Regions from separate parts of the Phyllobacterium sp. CCNWLW183 genome, predicted to be linked through region 2. Evidence: riboswitches for the same ligand, from Rfam matches in the RefSeq annotation. Region 2 holds a riboswitch; each other region holds the start of a gene.
The links. A riboswitch is a leader RNA that binds a small molecule or an ion and turns the genes downstream of it on or off. The one in region 2 is predicted to bind cobalamin.
Positions count from the first base shown of each region.

Region 1: linked by a shared signal. The riboswitch ahead of V9K95_RS03130 (CbtB domain-containing protein) and the one ahead of bluB (5,6-dimethylbenzimidazole synthase) in region 2 are both predicted to bind cobalamin.
Region 3: linked by a shared signal. The riboswitch ahead of nrdH (glutaredoxin-like protein NrdH) and the one ahead of bluB (5,6-dimethylbenzimidazole synthase) in region 2 are both predicted to bind cobalamin.

Region 1 is NZ_JBBCBN010000001.1:662,490-668,251, forward strand. Features, by position in the region: gene cobW (cobalamin biosynthesis protein CobW) at 1-803, opposite strand, end outside; gene cobU (bifunctional adenosylcobinamide kinase/adenosylcobinamide-phosphate guanylyltransferase) at 808-1,332, opposite strand; gene V9K95_RS03125 (CbtA family protein) at 1,332-2,057, opposite strand; gene V9K95_RS03130 (CbtB domain-containing protein) at 2,183-2,362, opposite strand; cobalamin riboswitch at 2,412-2,644, opposite strand; gene V9K95_RS03135 (cobyric acid synthase) at 2,705-4,162, opposite strand; gene V9K95_RS03140 (isobutyryl-CoA dehydrogenase) at 4,271-5,437, shown strand; gene mmsB (3-hydroxyisobutyrate dehydrogenase) at 5,465-5,762, shown strand, end outside.
Region 2 is NZ_JBBCBN010000001.1:841,625-847,386, reverse strand. Features, by position in the region: gene V9K95_RS04000 (alpha/beta fold hydrolase) at 1-438, opposite strand, end outside; gene ettA (energy-dependent translational throttle protein EttA) at 923-2,572, shown strand; gene V9K95_RS03990 (MOSC domain-containing protein) at 2,672-3,280, shown strand; cobalamin riboswitch at 3,307-3,499, shown strand; gene bluB (5,6-dimethylbenzimidazole synthase) at 3,546-4,289, shown strand; gene V9K95_RS03980 (DUF2293 domain-containing protein) at 4,222-4,539, opposite strand; gene V9K95_RS03975 (ArsR/SmtB family transcription factor) at 4,668-5,675, shown strand; gene metF (methylenetetrahydrofolate reductase [NAD(P)H]) at 5,675-5,762, shown strand, end outside.
Region 3 is NZ_JBBCBN010000007.1:119,275-125,036, reverse strand. Features, by position in the region: gene cyoB (cytochrome o ubiquinol oxidase subunit I) at 1-122, opposite strand, end outside; gene cyoA (ubiquinol oxidase subunit II) at 139-1,290, opposite strand; gene V9K95_RS16550 (MFS transporter) at 1,477-2,808, shown strand; cobalamin riboswitch at 2,918-3,140, shown strand; gene nrdH (glutaredoxin-like protein NrdH) at 3,385-3,606, shown strand; gene nrdI (class Ib ribonucleoside-diphosphate reductase assembly flavoprotein NrdI) at 3,621-4,034, shown strand; gene nrdE (class 1b ribonucleoside-diphosphate reductase subunit alpha) at 4,004-5,762, shown strand, end outside.

The DNA of each region.
Region 1 (5,762 bases), 180 kb from region 2:
TCTGCAACCGGCCCAAGCCCAACGACAAAGCTTTCAAATTCATCGTGATCGTGCTCTTCGCCTGCCTCATGTTCCATCTCGTGATGGGACTTGCGGTTCGCAATATCCTCTTCGGTGCCAATACCAAGTCCAAGTAGGAGTTGATTGCTAAGCTTGCCAAAGCTAGCCGAAACCATGTTAAGTGAACGCGATGAGCGGCTCTGCACGTCACTCTTGACCCCGGCAAGTTGAGCTTCGTCAATAAGATCGGTCTTATTCAGAACAATAAGATCGGCGGCGCGAATTTGATCCTCGAACAGCTCTTCCAGCGGGCTGTCGTGATCAAGTGACTCGTCCTGCTCGCGCTGAGCATCAACCTTATCGTGATCATCTGCAAAACGGCCTTCCGACACGGCGGCAGCATCAATAACGGTAACAACGCCATCAACGGTTACCTGTGTCTTGATTTCCGGCCAGTTAAAAGCGGCAACCAGCGGCTGTGGAAGAGCAAGACCGGACGTTTCAATGACAATGTGATCAAAGCGATCAGGTCGATCCAGAAGCTTGGTCATGGTGGGAATGAAATCATCGGCCACGGTGCAGCAAATGCAGCCATTGTTAAGTTCGATCATATCTTCGTCGCGGCACGCTTCGATACCGCAGCCTTTGAGCAAATTCCCGTCAACGCCAAGATCACCAAATTCGTTGATGATCAGCGCGATGCGCTTGCCATTGGCATTTTCGAGCAGATTTCGGATCATTGTAGTCTTGCCCGAACCGAGAAAGCCAGTGATGACCGTTGCCGGAATCTTGTGACCCTGCATTTTGTTATCCCTTCATTTTGAGCGGCAGCCCTGCTGCCACGAAATAGACTTTTGCCGCAGCGGCAGCCACGGCTTGATGCAATCGGCCTGCGTGATCACGAAACTCACGTGCCATGCGGTTTTCCGGTACTATTCCAAGACCAACCTCATTGGAAACCAGAACAATGGCACCGGCGAGATGGCTCAGTGTGTTTGTCAGACGTGTTATTTCGGCGTCGATATCACGTTCGGCCATCATTAAATTGGTCAGCCACAGTGTAAGGCAATCGACCAGGATTGCCTTTTCGACACCAGCAAGACTTTCCAGTTTTCCGGCCAGATCAATTGGTTCTTCAACTGTAATCCATCGGGATCCGCGCCGCGCTCTATGATGCCCAATTCGCTCGGACATTTCATCATCCCACGCTCTGCCGGTGGCAAGATAAATAGCATCCCACCCGGATGATTCGATCAGACCTTCGGCAAAGGACGATTTGCCGGAACGCGCGCCTCCAAGAATAAGGGTAATTTCGCGTTCCAGCGGTTGCATTACTGCTCAAGCTCCGATGAAGCATAATTCTGAATTGCCCAGCCCAGTGCAGTACCAAGTACAACCCAGAAGAAGAGATTGGTTGCCAGTGCTGAGACGGCGAACTCTGAGGCAAGTGTCGGAGGCACCGCTGATGTCAGATCTTCTGCTTCCGGTGCGCCATAAATATGGGGAGCGACAATCAATACAACACCAAGAAGCTTAGCCCAAATCTGCTCACGCAGTACGATCAGATAGACGCCGCCCGCCGTCAGAATGACAGTTATCAGCCACCAGGTCTGCCGCATGGCCAGATCGGCTGCAGGCATAGCAGGCAATTCAGGGGCAAGGCTGAACGCCGGTGCAAAATTGAAGATGAAAAATCCTGCAAGCCCCCAATAGATTCCGTTCTGAAGGGTAATGCGACGACCGAGGAAAAGCGCCGCAGCACCAGTGATCAACGCAAAGCCTGCTCCAGCCACCAGATTGATCAACAACGTATTACCGAGACGTCCAAATGGCAGTTCGGGACCCGCCTCTTCCGCATGTTCGTGCGGAGTAACCGCCGCAGGTGCAGATTCGCTCGCAGAGGCAGGCGTATCATGGGAATGACCTCCGCCACCCGCACTTTCATACTCTTCCGCATGCAATATGAGCGGTACATTTTTTACATACATGGCCGGTGTTAGAATTATTCCGGCAAACAGACCGGCTATGATTGTAGCCAGCAAATATTTGACCAACATGGAGTCGACTCCCCAATTCCAAAAGCGAGACGCCGGGCACCTGCAAAGGCCCCGGACCAAACAAACCATCATTATTTCAATGCTTAAGGGTCGATAGCTGAATCAGCATTTCAGCTTTCAAAGACTCAATGGCAAGGAAATCCATATGAATGGCGGGTGTCGTGTGCTGTGTCATGCAGCGTTTCAGAATGTGAAAGACCGACGCCATAAATAATGAACACGCCGAGAAGCAATGACACAACAGCCGTCGTCAGACGCGATGCGAGTGGGAGAGAAATCGTATTAGAAGTACGAACAGTAGCCATAACAACCTCCGTGCAGGGCCAGAAGGGAAAATCCCCCTCGGTTTTGGGCACTATTACCCTGTGATTGGCAGGTCTCCTGGCTCGCGGGTCGCAAGATAAATGCCGCCTTCCCGGTTTCCCAGTGACTGCCGTCCGCTTTCGCGTTCAGCATGGCATATACCCTAACCGCTCTACAGTCGCGGGGTCGGCTGCGGTGGGGTCGCCCTAATGGGTACGACCGTCGCATTCCCTTTTGATCCCTGGCCTTTGGCCAATGCGGGAACCAATCATCTGCTGAACGTTATTCACCAAGCGCTCTAAAAGTCAAACGAATCTGCGACACCTTGATCGCTGCCTACGCCGTCAGACACGTTTAAGCGCAAACAATGCCTCGATATCCAGAACTGACTCCAATTGCGCTGCAATGGAGTCGAGCGCCGCATCTACACCAGCGTGATAATCGAGAACGCCAGCAGATATTCCCATGGACTTTAAAAGTGCTGCCCGGAATGCGTCCGCGTTGAAAAGCCCGTGCATATAGGTACCGAATACTTTGCCGTCAGCGGATATTGCACCATCCGCTATGCCATCAATATTCACGGCTGGCCGGATGCAATCGGGGCCAGTCGTTCGACCAAGGTGAATCTCATAGCCCTTCAACGGTATGTCAAACTGCAATGAATGGGCTTGGACATTGCGCACGGTCTTCTCCGGCTCCATAACTGTATCAATATCGAGATAACCAAGACCTCTAATTTCCCTGATATTTCCTTCAATCCCTTGGGGGTCAGATACTGTTTTACCCAGCATCTGGAAGCCGCCACAAATGCCGATAATATGACCACCTCTGCGCCTGTGCAGATCAAGATCGCGGTCCCAGCCATTTTCACGGAACCGTTGAAGGTCACCAATGGTGGATTTGGAGCCCGGAATAATGACCAAACCTGCATCTGCAGGGATTCGCTCGCCACTTTTGATCATGACGACCTCGACTTGCGGTTCAGCTATCAGCGGATCGAAATCATCAAAATTGGCAATGCGATCAAGCACTGGAACGGCAATTTTCAACGCCCGCCCATCACCTTTGACCAGCCGTTCCAATACAACCGAGTCTTCCGCCGGAAGACGGGAGGCATCTTTCAACCAAGGGACAACCCCGAAGGACGGCCAGCCCGTAAATTGTGTGATAGATTTCAAACCGTCATCGAAAAGCGAAATGTCGCCGCGAAACTTGTTGATCAGATAACCGGAAATCATATCCCGATCTTCAGGAGAAAGAATTGCGTGCGTGCCGACAATCGACGCTATCACCCCGCCTCGATCAATATCGCCAACCAGAACCACAGGCACATTGGCTTTGACGGCAAAGCCCATATTGGCGATGTCCCCTGATCGCAGATTGATTTCTGCGGGCGATCCAGCTCCTTCAACGATGACTATGTCCGCATCGGCACGAACGATATCCCACGACTCCATAACCGCATTCAGCAATCCCGCCTTGTATTGCTGATAATCCCTGCCCTTCGCCTGTCCCCAAACTTTACCCTGGACAATGATTTGGCTGCCCGTTTCTGACTGAGGCTTCAGCAATACCGGATTCATGTGAACGGACGAGGGCACGCCACAAGCCAGCGCTTGCAACCATTGCGCCCGGCCAATCTCACCACCATCATCGCTAACAGCAGCATTGTTCGACATGTTTTGCGGCTTGAATGGAAAAACCCTCAAACCGCGATTGCGCGCCAGACGGCACAATCCCGCCACCAAAACGGATTTGCCAACGTCAGAGCCAGTTCCTTGCAACATGATTGCGTGTGTCATGGGCTTTGAGTAGCGGATATGTCTTTCTCTTCCTAGTCCCATGCAAGCCGTTGCGCGCTTACGCGCATCCGATAGAGTGAGCGGCAGCAATATTCGGGAGGAACTATAATGGACGCAGTCGTTGATGCGGCGGCCGGTCAATTTGAACTCAATGATGATCAACTGGCAATTCAGGATATGGCACGCGCTTTTGCGGCTGATCGGGTAGCACCGAAGGCACTCGCTTGGGACCGCGACAAGCATTTTCCCGCCGATGTCATTCGCGAGACAGGTCCGCTGGGCATGGGTGGCATTTATGTGCGCGAGGATGTTGGCGGATCGGGTTTGAAACGGCTTGACGCCGTGCTGATATTTGAAGCTCTTTCAATGGCCTGCCCTGCCTTCTCAGCATTTATATCAATTCACAATATGTCGACATGGATGATCGACCTGTTCGGAACACAAGCTCAACGACAAGAATTTGTGCCCAAATTGACGTCTATGGAGTGGCTGGGCAGCTATTGCCTGACGGAACCGAACTCCGGTTCCGATGCGGCGGCGTTGAAAACTACAGCTGTTCTGGATGGTGATCATTACGTTTTAAATGGTGCTAAACAATTCATATCCGGTGCAGGCGATAGCGATATTTATGTCACCATGGTGCGCACCGGCGAATCCGGACCAAAGGGCATTTCCGCACTGATCATTCCCAAGGATGCTCCGGGCCTGTCATTTGGCGCAAATGAATTCAAGATGGGTTGGAATGCCCAGTCCACCCGCACAGTTTTATTCGATAATTGCCGGGTTCCTGTAGCAAATCGGCTGGGTGCTGAAGGTGATGGATTTAAAATTGCCATGGGAGGGCTTGATGGTGGCCGTCTGAATATCGCGGCATGCTCCTTGGGTGGAGCTCAATCGGCACTCGACAAAGCGGTTGCTTATGCTTCCGAGCGCAAAGCATTCGGTAAGGCCATCAATCAATTTCAGGCATTGCAGTTCAAGCTTGCTGACATGGAGACGGATCTTTCAGCCGCGCGAATGCTGCTCTACACAGCTGCCTCAAAACTCGATGCGAAGGCCCATGACGCGTCCAAGTGGTCAGCCATGGCAAAGCGTTTTGTAACCGATAAAGGCTTTGATATCGCCAATGACGCGCTTCAAATCCATGGTGGCTACGGCTATTTGCATGATTACGGCGTTGAAAAAATCGTTCGTGACCTGCGCGTCCATCAGATATTGGAAGGCACCAATGAGATTATGCGGGTGATCATCGCGCGGCATATGATCAAAAACTAAAACAAGATATTCAGGGAGAGTGCTGCGATGACAATAATCGCCTTTATCGGCCTAGGACATATGGGCAACCCCATGGCCGCCAATCTGGTCAAAGCTGGACATACAGTTCTCGGTTTTGATCTTTTGCCAGACAATTTGGCTGTTGCCACGGCCAACGGCGTGACAGTAGCCTCAAGCGCAGAGTTCGCTGTTGCTGATGCAGATGTGGTCATCACCATGCTGCCAGCCGGGAAACACGTTCTCTCAGTCTACGAATCCGTGACAAAAGCAGCAAAACAGAATGCGCTGTTTATCGATTCATCGACGATTGACGTCGATTCTGCGC
Region 2 (5,762 bases):
CATTCCGGCCGAAAAATTTGCGTTCCAGACTGCAGCCGCATCCACTTTTTCTTGATGTTTGAAAACGTAATTAAGCGCGACAAGTCCGCCGAGGGAGTGCCCGAAAATGATCAGGGGTAAATCCGGATAGCGTAGGCGCGCTTCATTGTTGACCGCATCAACATCGCGCAACACGGCGTCCATTCCATCTTTTGCAGCAAAGCGTCCCGCCGGTGCGTCTTGTGCTCTCGTCAGGCCATGCCCCCGATGATCATGTGCATAAATGTGAAAACCATGCTCGCTCAGAAATCCTGCAAAACGTTTGTAACGCAAAGAATGCTCGGCCACGCCGTGATTTATTTGAATGATCCCGCGAACCTGACCCTTTGCGGGCATGTGTCGTATTGCAAGAGCTGCACCAGTACTGGTGGTCAAAACGTCGGTATCATCAAAACTCATGGCAACCTCTTTGCGAGAAGCCCAGTTGAGAGGGTGCCGTAAAATTAGTCAATGTGGAAAACAATCTACAAACTATTCTTAATTTTGGACTATTGTGCTCAATTATTAGTCAGGCGATTTGGTGTGCAATTTTATTTTGCAAAACCCCTTGCAAACCCATTAAACTTGCCGCAGAACTTTAAACCAGAAGCATATGAGTTTCGCGGGCATTGCAATTTTTCGGTGTAATCGCGAATCGGATGATGTTGTCGCAATGACGAAACGTATTTCGTCTAGTTAGTTTACATGGCCGCTACTGGGAGAAGAGGACGCTTCCTGTTGCGGCACCAGAGGGGAAACCGGGTGACGGAAATATCCGCGCCCGGTTTCGCTCGTTTGGCGAAGGTCGAAAATCATGGGCATCCATTGCCACGGCTGAGGCTTTCGCCTACATACGGCGCAAATTCATTCAAAAGAAATCCCGAGCATCGGAGTGACGCGCGTTATGGCACGCCAATTCATCTATCACATGTCCGGCCTGAACAAGGCATATGGAACCAAGAAGGTTCTTGAGAATATCAACTTGTCCTTCTACCCAGACGCCAAGATTGGTATTCTGGGTCCAAATGGCGCCGGTAAGTCTACAGTTCTGAAAATCATGGCTGGTCTGGATAAGGAATATACAGGCGAGGCTTGGTTGGCGGATGGCGCTACCGTTGGCTATCTGGCGCAGGAACCTTATTTGGATCCAGCCAAGGACGTTATGGGCAATGTCATGGATGGCGTTGCCGACAAGAAGGCCATTCTCGATCGCTACAATGAATTGATGATGAATTACTCCGACGAGACCGCCGATGAAGGCGCCAAGTTACAGGATGTCATCGATTCTCAAAACCTCTGGGACCTTGAATCGCAAGTTGAGATGGCGATGGAAGCACTTCGTTGCCCACCCGGCGACAGCGAAGTAACCAATCTTTCCGGTGGTGAGCGCCGCCGTGTTGCTTTGTGCCGCTTGCTCCTGTCACAGCCTGACCTTCTTCTGCTCGACGAACCGACCAACCATTTGGACGCTGAAACGACCGCCTGGCTTGAAAAACATCTGCGCGAATATAAGGGCTCCGTGCTTCTGATTACGCATGATCGCTACTTCCTAGACAATGTGACCGGCTGGATTCTCGAACTCGACCGTGGGCGCGGCATTGCTTATGAAGGCAATTACTCTGCCTATCTTGGTGCCAAGTCCAAGCGCATGCTGCAGGAAGGCCGTGAAGATGACTCCCGTCAGAAAGCTCTCGAGCGCGAACGCGAGTGGATTTCCGCCAGCCCGAAAGCACGTCAGGCAAAATCGAAGGCACGTATCAAGGCCTATGATGCGCTCGTTGATGCCGCTAACGACCAGCGCCCCGGCGATGCCCAGATTCTGATACCGGCGGGTGAACGGCTGGGTCAGGTGGTTATCGAAGCCGAAAATCTCACCAAGTCTTTCGGTGATCGTGTGCTGATCGAAAACCTGACTTTCAAACTGCCACCCGGCGGTATTGTTGGCATTATTGGTCCGAACGGTGCGGGTAAAACCACTCTGTTCAAGATGATTACCGGTCAGGAAAAGCCGGATTCCGGCACTATTCGCGTCGGCGAGACTGTTAACCTCGGATATGTCGATCAGAGTCGCGATCACCTGAAAGCCGACAAGAATGTCTGGGAAGAAATTTCCGGCGGAACTGACATCATCAAGCTTGGCAAGCATGAGATGAACTCCCGCGCTTATGTTTCAGCATTCAACTTCAAGGGTACCGACCAGCAGCAGAAAGTTGGAAATCTTTCTGGTGGTCAGCGTAACCGCGTGCATCTGGCCAAGATGCTTCAGTCCGGTGGCAATGTTTTGCTCCTCGACGAACCGACAAACGATCTAGACACGGAAACCTTGGCAGCACTTGAAGATGCCTTGGAAAAATATGCAGGTTGCGCTGTGATCATCAGCCATGATCGCATGTTCCTTGACCGTCTCGCGACGCATATCCTGGCTTTCGAAGGCGATAGCCATGTCGAATGGTTTGAAGGCAATTTCGAAGATTATGAAAACGACAAGATTCGTCGTCTCGGTCCCGATAGCGTCAATCCAAAGCGTCCAAGCTACAAGCCTCTGACACGCTAAGTATAGATGGGGAACCGCAAGGTTCCCCGTTGTCTTTGCTGGTGTAATCGCCAGATAATTTGCCGCTTTTCTAAAGCAGGGAACTTTTTGGAGCAAATGATGACTGACCTGTTCGGTAATCGTGACGAAATAGTCCCTTCGCGTAAGGTCAGTGGTCGTGTGATCGGGCTATTTGAGGCACTCGACAGGGATTTTGTCACTTCTCCAACAGATTCACTGGAACTGACTTTTGACGGTATTGTCGGTGACTTTCACGCGGGTCAGACGCGTCGCTCTGGCGGACGTGAGCCTTGGTATCCGCGTGGCACCGAGATGCGCAACGAACGCCACCTTTCCATTCTAAGTGCCGACGAGCTTGACGAGATCGCAGCAGGCATGGGCTTGCCTCAGCTGAAAGCTGAATGGATCGGTGGAAACATGGTGATTTCCGGTATTCCATCCCTTTCGATGCTACCACCCAGATCGCTGATGTTTTTTGAAGGTGGCGTGACGTTGAAAGTCGATGGACAGAATGCGCCCTGCAAGATTGCTGGTCGTTCTATTGCTTCGCATGCGGGTACTCCTGACGAAACCACCACTGCATTGGATTTTGTACGCGTGTCCAAGCGCTCGCGGGGTATCGTCGCTTGGGTTGAAAAGCCCGGGATCATACGCGCCGGTGAAAAAGTTGATATTCGTATTCCCGAACAGTGGATTTACAGGGTCTAAGGCTTGCGCCAAGTGCCTTTTCATGGCGAATAGAAAACAGGTCCGGTGCCAGCAATTTAGACGATTGCGGAGAATCGGGAAGCCGGTGAAAATCCGGCACGTGCCCAGCGCTGTAAGGGGAATGACCGTGCATTATGCCACGGTGGCCGAGAGGCCACAGGAAGGCGCACGGTTCAGCTGAACCCAAGTCAGAAGACCGGCCGGACCCCATAGCCCAAGCTGCGCGGACGGCGGCGAGGGCCTCAAGCGTTGTTAGGAGCAAACAATGCACGAAGCTTTTGATAGTCCGGTTCCAGCGGGTGATTTTACTGACGATGAGCGTGCGGCCGTTTATAAGGCGATTTATACCCGGCGAGACGTCCGCGATCAGTTTTTGTCAAAACCGATCGCCTATGATGTTTTGATGCGATTGCTCGATGCGGCGCACCATGCTCCATCTGTAGGCTTCATGCAGCCTTGGAACTTCATCACAATTCGCGATATGGCCCGCAAGAGGCAAGTGCACCGCGCTTTCGCCAAAGCCAACGAGGAAGCCAAGGCCCTGTTTCAAGATGAACGCCGGGCGCTGTATGCCTCTCTCAAATTGGAAGGCATCCTTAAAGCGCCGGTCAATTTATGCATCACCTGCGACCGGACACGCGGTGGAACGGTCGTGCTCGGTCGCACCCACAACCGCCAGATGGATGTCTATAGCACCGTTTGTGCAGTCCAAAATTTGTGGCTTGCTGCCCGTGCTGAAGGTATTGGCGTTGGCTGGGTGAGCATCTATCACGACAATGACATGCGCCAAATATTAGGTATTCCGGATCACGTTGAGATTGTTGCCTATCTATGCCTGGGCTATGTCGACGAGCTTTTTGATGCACCGGAGCTGGAAAAAAAGGGCTGGCGCAAAAGAATCCAATTACAGGACCTTATTTTTGAAGAAGGCTGGGGCCAGCTCAGCTCAGATCTTCCTCATCCGGATCCAGAAGACGTGTCGCCCGCCATTCCGTCAGTTTGCGATTAATCGCATCAAGCACGAAGAAACGAGCGGACTCTTTGTCATAGCCTTCGTCGCGCAGCGCATCATAGTCTGTATGTTGATGCCGCACATGGGCAATAGCGGCCAACCATACGGCAATCGGCGGCGGCAAGGTCTTCATATGGGGCGCACCTGCGGCCGCGCGTATTGGTTCCGAATCGGAGTAGGGAACGGCGGGTAAAAGCAAGGTCAGCGCTTTGTTGATTGAACGCTGACGGTTCGTTCCTGCACTCATTGATGTCTTTCTAATTTGATTCTGGCGCCTATTTCAGACGCGGCAGAAATTGTCGTCAATGGCAAAAACCTCTTGCCAATCGTCGCCTCATGACATAAACATATCTTTATGTCTTTTGAGGATTGGTTATGGACCGGCACAATCTTAATCTCGACCTGATGGTTGATACGTTGAAAGCGGCAGCTGAGCCTAGTCGGCTACGCATTCTTGCTTTGTTGTCGCGTGGTGATCTAACCGTTTCCGACCTCACATCCATTTTAGGACAATCTCAGCCGCGAGTGTCACGACATCTGAAATTGCTCTTTGAAGCAAGTCTTATCAACCGCTATCAGGAAGGCTCCTGGGCCTATTTCCGTTTGGCGGAATCATTGATTGTGGGAGATATTGCCCGTTCCCTGCTAGATCGCCTGGATTGTTCTGATCCCCTGCTGGAGCGTGACCTTGAACGTCTTTCCTCTGTGAAGCTTCAGCGCCGTGAACGTGCGGCTGCCTATTTTAGCGCGAATGCTTCAAGCTGGGATGCTATCCGCTCGTTGCATGTTCCAGACGGCGCTGTGGAAGAGGCCCTTACCAAGATCATAGGTGCAAGACCGTTTCAAGCGATGCTCGACGTCGGTACGGGTACCGGGCGCCTGCTTGAGCTCTTTGCTCCGCTCTACTTGCGCGGTGTCGGTATCGATATCAATCGCGACATGTTGACGATTGCCCGGTCAAATCTTGAGAAGTCCGGCATTGCCAACGCGCAAGTCCGTCAAGGTGACGTCTATTCCTTGCCGGTAGACAGAGAGTCTTTCGATCTGGTGACAATCCATCAGGTCTTGCACTTCCTTGATAATCCGGCCGAGGCCATTCGTGAAGCTGCGCGTGCCTTGCGTCCTTCCGGCCGAATGTTGATCGTCGATTTTGCTCCACACGAACTTGAATTTCTACGCGACAGACATGCCCATTTGCGCCTCGGTTTTCATGACGGACAGATTAAAGACTGGCTGACGGAAGCCGGACTGACGCTGGAACAGAGCATGGAATTACAACCAAAAGATAAAGACAAACTGACTGTTAAATTGTGGCTGGCACGCGACCCACGCTTGCTAATTGCCGATCCTGTTTCAACCTCCCGCGTTACGGAGAGTGTCTAATGAGTTTTTTCCGCCAATCCCGCCGTGCCGATCTTGGTAGCAATATCAAGGTTTCATTCGAGTTCTTCCCGCCAAAGACCGAGGTGA
Region 3 (5,762 bases), on a different contig from region 2:
ACGGCGATGCCTCCGAGCGCGACCACGATAAAGGTCACAACAAGGATAGGTTCATGCAGCGGGAAGGATTCCAGCGTGAGCCTACCGAAAACCAGCTTTATAAGTTCGGGATTATCAAACATATCGGGCTCGTTTCGTTCAGCTATTAGACGGTCGGCGCTGTAGACCGAACAGTTGGGTGGACGAAGGGCGGGGAAGGCCCGCACCAATAAACGGAGAGGTATTCAAGGACGGCAGCGTCTGTATATTCATGCTCGCCTGCAGAGCTTCTTCCGTGGTGCAGATGCCAACAACAAATGCAGGATCAGGGCCAAAGACAGCGCCGCCACGCCTTGTGTACTTATCGTATTCCAGTGAACGAGTATTATAAATGCCGGCCATGCCAAGACCACCCTTGGCATCGATTTCATCCATCTCGCTCATGCACATCTTGCCGCGTTCCACACATCGGTTGAGAACTGCGCTGAACAGTTCCGGATCAACACTTGCATAATGCTGTACCGGTACTTTTTCGCTGGGCTGTTCCAGTTGCAGATAGGTCATCCGATCAAGAGTGGTGCCTTTTGACTTGACGTCGGCAATCCATTTTTCAAAACCCTCATCCGGCAGGCCGTGAAAAGCGAAGCGCATACCGGAAAAACCGGCGCCACTGTAATTGGCCGAAAAGCCCTCATATTCGCCGGGGTGATTGATGACGGCGCTCAGCTTCGTCTGCATGCCCGGCATAGTGTATATCTGCCCGGCTAACGCAGGAATATAAAACGAGTTCATCACCGCCGAGGAGGTCAGCCGGAAAGCGATGGGCCGATCGACGGGAGCGGCCATTTCATTGACGCTGGCGATACCATATTCCGGATAGATAAAGAGCCACTTCCAATCCAGCGCGACCACTTCGACCTGCAATGGCTTGACCGTTTCGGAAACTGCTTTGCCGGGGGAAATGCGTCCAAGCGGACGATAGGGATCGAGCAAATGTGTCGCCATCCAGGTGACCGCGCCAAGGCAGATGATGATCAGCAGCGGCGCCGCCCAGATGATCAATTCCAGCTGGGTGGAGTGATCCCATTCCGGGTCATAAGGCGCATCCGTGTTTGACTGCCGGTATTTCCAGGCAAAGAACACGGTGAGCACCATCACTGGAATGATAATGACAAGCATGAGGACGGTAGAAATAATGATCAGGTCGCGCTGTTGCACGGCGACGTCGCCTGACGGGCTCATGACAACGGCATTGCACGCGCTAAGCAATGCAAGCAGTGGAAGCAGGGCGATGGCAAAAAAACGGTTCAAGAGACTTCCTGTCAATGGAAACAGCGCCTAGTTGCGCCATCACTAGCTGCACCATAGTCAGAGCGACATTGGACAATTTGCCCAATCCTCCCGTAGTGTGTCACAATGATAAAGGATACGCTAGCAGTGACCGCAAACGAGCAGACCTGAACGGTTTCAATATTTGATCGAGGAGCGCACCGGGCAATGAGCGCGAAAACAGGAGCGGCATCTTCGACAACGCTTGAGCAGGACGCAACGCGCCTTCACTCGCGACATGACGACGTTAACGTTGGCGAGATTGCCATCGGCGTGATTATCGGCAGAACGTCCGAATTCTTTGACTTCTTCGTCTATGCTATTGCCTCTGTGCTGGTCTTTCCGAAACTGGTGTTCCCCTATGTTGATGCTCTGACGGGTACGATCTATTCGTTCGGTATTTTTGCGCTGGCCTTTCTTGCGCGGCCGATCGGCACGGTTATCTTCATGCAGATCGATCGCACTTATGGCCGTGGCGTAAAATTGACGATTGCCCTGTTCCTGCTTGGTAGCTCGACCGTTGCGGTGGCGTTCCTACCCGGTTATGCCCAGGTCGGTTGGGCATCTGCAGCGCTTTTGGCACTGTTCCGGATAGGACAGGGGCTTGCGCTAGGCGGTGAGTGGGATGGCCTCGCATCGCTTCTGGCGCTCAATGCACCTAAGCAACGCCGTGGCTGGTATGCGATGATACCGCAACTCGGTGCTCCCTTGGGGCTTATGGTTGCGGCCGGGCTGTTCGCATTTTTCGTTGCCAATCTTTCCGCAGAAGACTTCCTGAGCTGGGGCTGGCGCTATCCGTTTTTCGTTGCTTTCGCTATTAATGTGGTGGCGCTGTTTGCACGGTTGCGAATGGTTGTTACGCCGCAATATGCAAAATTATATGAAAGCAGAGAACTGCAGCCAACGACGGTGGCCAACACATTACAGCATGAAGGTCGCCACGTGGTCATTGGTGCTTTTGCACCGCTTGCGAGTTTTGCGCTCTTTCATATGGTAACGGTATTTCCACTGTCTTGGGTCTTCCTGTTTACGGATCAGGGCCCGGCCCGCTTTCTTTTGATTGAAGCATTCGGAGCGGCTGTGGGCGTCATTACCGTGTTTGCGTCGGGCACGATTGCCGACCGCGTCGGACGCCGGAATCTGCTGGGCGGCACCGCCATAGCCATTGCCGTGTTCAGTGGATTTGCTCCTCAATTGCTTGATGGCGGCGACATCGGCGAACTGATCTTCATGATCCTCGGATTTATTTTGCTTGGTCTGTCCTTCGGCCAGTCATCCGGCTCAGTGGCCTCGCGGTTCTCAAAGAAGTTCCGCTATACCGGCTCGGCATTGACCAGCGATATGGCATGGTTGTTCGGGGCGGGTTTCGCACCGCTGGTCGCGCTGCTGCTATCCAGCCATTTCGGCCTGATAGCTGCGGGTGGCTATCTGCTCTCCGGTGCTGTGTGCACGCTTATAGCCCTCAGCTTGAATCGTCAGACCGACAATCAGGACGTGTAGTCCCTTCCTCACTCATTCCATTTTCGTGCGCAGCGCCAAATTGATTGGCAGCTGTGCATAGTTTCAATTTTGGTTTGATCTAGCTGTTGACGGATTTTTAACATCCACTACTATATATAGTGTTCAAGGTTCTTCCGATTCGCGAGAGTGGGAAGCTAAGACGGGAATACGGTGAGTGGTGCCAATAAGGTACTGTGATGCCGGAGCTGCCCCCGCAACTGTAAGCGGCTAGCACGTGTTCGATACTGTCACTGGGGCTCTAGGCCCCGGGAAGGCAAGAATAAGTGCGTTGATCTGCGAGCCAGGAGACCTGCCTTGATCTGATGAGTCCACCGGCGGGGTGCCGGAGCGGTCGCGCCAATGCACGGGGATTTTCCGTGTAAAACGCTTCCCTGCCCCTCCACGAGCGAGCTACAGGGTGAAGTGCATGAGAAACCTATCCAGCGCATTGATTGTGGGTGACCCGCCGTAAATCGGGCGGCACTTGAGTAAGTCATACAGTTTTAAACCAAACTAGCTGGCAGCAATCAGAGCTGCCAGACCATGTTATCACGACCAAAATCAAATGAGGAAGTCATGAATATTGTCGTTTACAGCAAGCCGGCCTGTGTCCAGTGTACCGCCACGACCCGAGCTCTTGACCGGCAGGGTATGGAGTATGACGTTATTGATATTTCCAACGATCAGGATGCTCTCGAACTGGTTCAGAGCCTCGGCTACCGCCAGGTACCTGTGGTTGTCGCCGGCGAAAAACACTGGGCCGGTTTCCGCCCGGATATGATTAGCACCCTTGCCTGACAGGGATGGGTGTCATGAGTGGGATCGTTTATTTTTCGAGCAGGTCGGAGAATACCCACCGTTTTGTTTCCAAGCTGGGCTTCACCTCACAACGGATACCGATCAGCTCTCGTGAGGAGCTGAAGATCAACGCACCCTATATTTTGATCGTGCCAACATATAGCGGCGATGGCGGCAAGGGTGCCGTTCCAAAACAGGTGATCCGCTTCCTCAACCAGGCGGAAAACCGTTTAAACCTCCGCGGCGTGATTTCCGCGGGTAACAGTAACTTCGGAGCGACCTTCGGGATTGCCGGCGACATCATCTCTGCCAAATGCCAGGTGCCTTACCTTTACAGGTTCGAGCTGATCGGCACGGAGCAGGATGTCGTAAACGTCAAACATGGATTGGAACGATTTTGGACACGCTCACGCTCGAACGACCAGTGAAAGCCAACGAACCAGTGCTGGATTACCACGCGCTGAACGCGATGCTGAACCTTTATGATGAGGAGGGCAACATCCAGTTCGATCAGGATCGTATGGCGGCGAAGCAGTATTTTCTGCAGCATGTGAACCAGAATACGGTGTTCTTTCACAATTTGCGCGAGAAGCTCGATTACCTGGTAACCGAAGGCTATTATGAGCGCGCGGTGCTTGATCAATATTCCTTCAATTTCATGCGCGATCTGTTTGACCATGCCTATGCCAAGAAATTCAGGTTTCCAACATTTCTTGGCGCATTCAAATATTACACCAGCTACACGCTGAAGACCTTTGACGGAAAACGCTATCTTGAGCGTTACGAGGACCGCATCTGCATGGTGGCGCTGACGCTGGCGCAAGGAAATGAAACCCTGGCGCGGGATATGGTTGACGAGATCATTTCCGGGCGTTTCCAGCCTGCAACTCCCACTTTTCTCAATGCGGGAAAGAAACAGCGCGGCGAGCTGGTGTCCTGCTTTCTGCTCCGAATTGAAGACAATATGGAATCAATCGCGAGGGGTATCAACTCGGCCCTGCAGCTCTCCAAGCGCGGGGGAGGCGTTGCGTTGTCGCTCACCAATATCCGTGAAGCGGGCGCGCCGATAAAGCAGATTGAAAATCAGTCATCCGGCATCATTCCAGTCATGAAGCTTTTGGAGGATAGTTTTTCCTATGCCAACCAGCTTGGTGCAAGACAGGGGGCAGGTGCGGTCTATCTGAACGCACATCATCCCGACATAATGCGTTTCCTCGATACCAAGCGCGAAAATGCGGATGAGAAAATCCGTATCAAGACGCTGTCGCTCGGCGTTGTCGTGCCGGATATTACTTTCGAATTGGCGAAGAACAATGAGGATATGTATCTGTTCTCTCCCTATGACGTAGAGCGGGTCTACGGCGTGGCCTTTACGGAAATTTCGGTGACAGAAAAGTACCGTGAAATGGTCGCAGATTCGCGTATCCGCAAAAAGAAAATCAAGGCTCGCGACTTCTTTCAGGTCTTGGCCGAAATCCAGTTCGAAAGCGGCTATCCCTACATCATGTTCGAGGACACAGTGAACCGCGCCAACCCGATTGCAGGGCGCATCACCATGAGCAATCTGTGCTCGGAAATCCTTCAGGTCAGCGAGGCGAGCGAATACAATGCCGATCTGTCCTATAGCCATATGGGCAAGGATATCTCCTGTAATCTCGGCTCGCTGAATATTGCCGCCGCAATGGATTCAATGGATTTTGGCAAAACCATCGAAACGGCCATCAGGGCGCTGAACGCCGTCTCGGACATGAGCCATATCTCGTCGGTGCCTTCTATCGAAAAGGGTAATGATGACAGCCATGCCATCGGCCTTGGGCAGATGAATCTGCATGGTTACCTGGCCCGCGAACGCATTTATTACGGCTCTGACGAAGGTATCGATTTCACCAATATCTATTTCTACACCGTGACCTATCACGCCGTTCGCGCATCCAATCGCCTAGCGGTTGAACGCGGCCAAAGCTTCAAGGGCTTCGAGAACTCGAAATATGCATCTGGAGAATATTTCGACAAGTATACGGCGCAGGAATGGCTGCCAGCAACTGAGCGGGTCCGCGAATTGTTCGAAACAGCTGGCATTGCGATCCCGACACAGGCCGACTGGCTGGCACTGAAAGAGGCTGTGGTGGTATCCGGTCTTTACAATCAGAACCTGC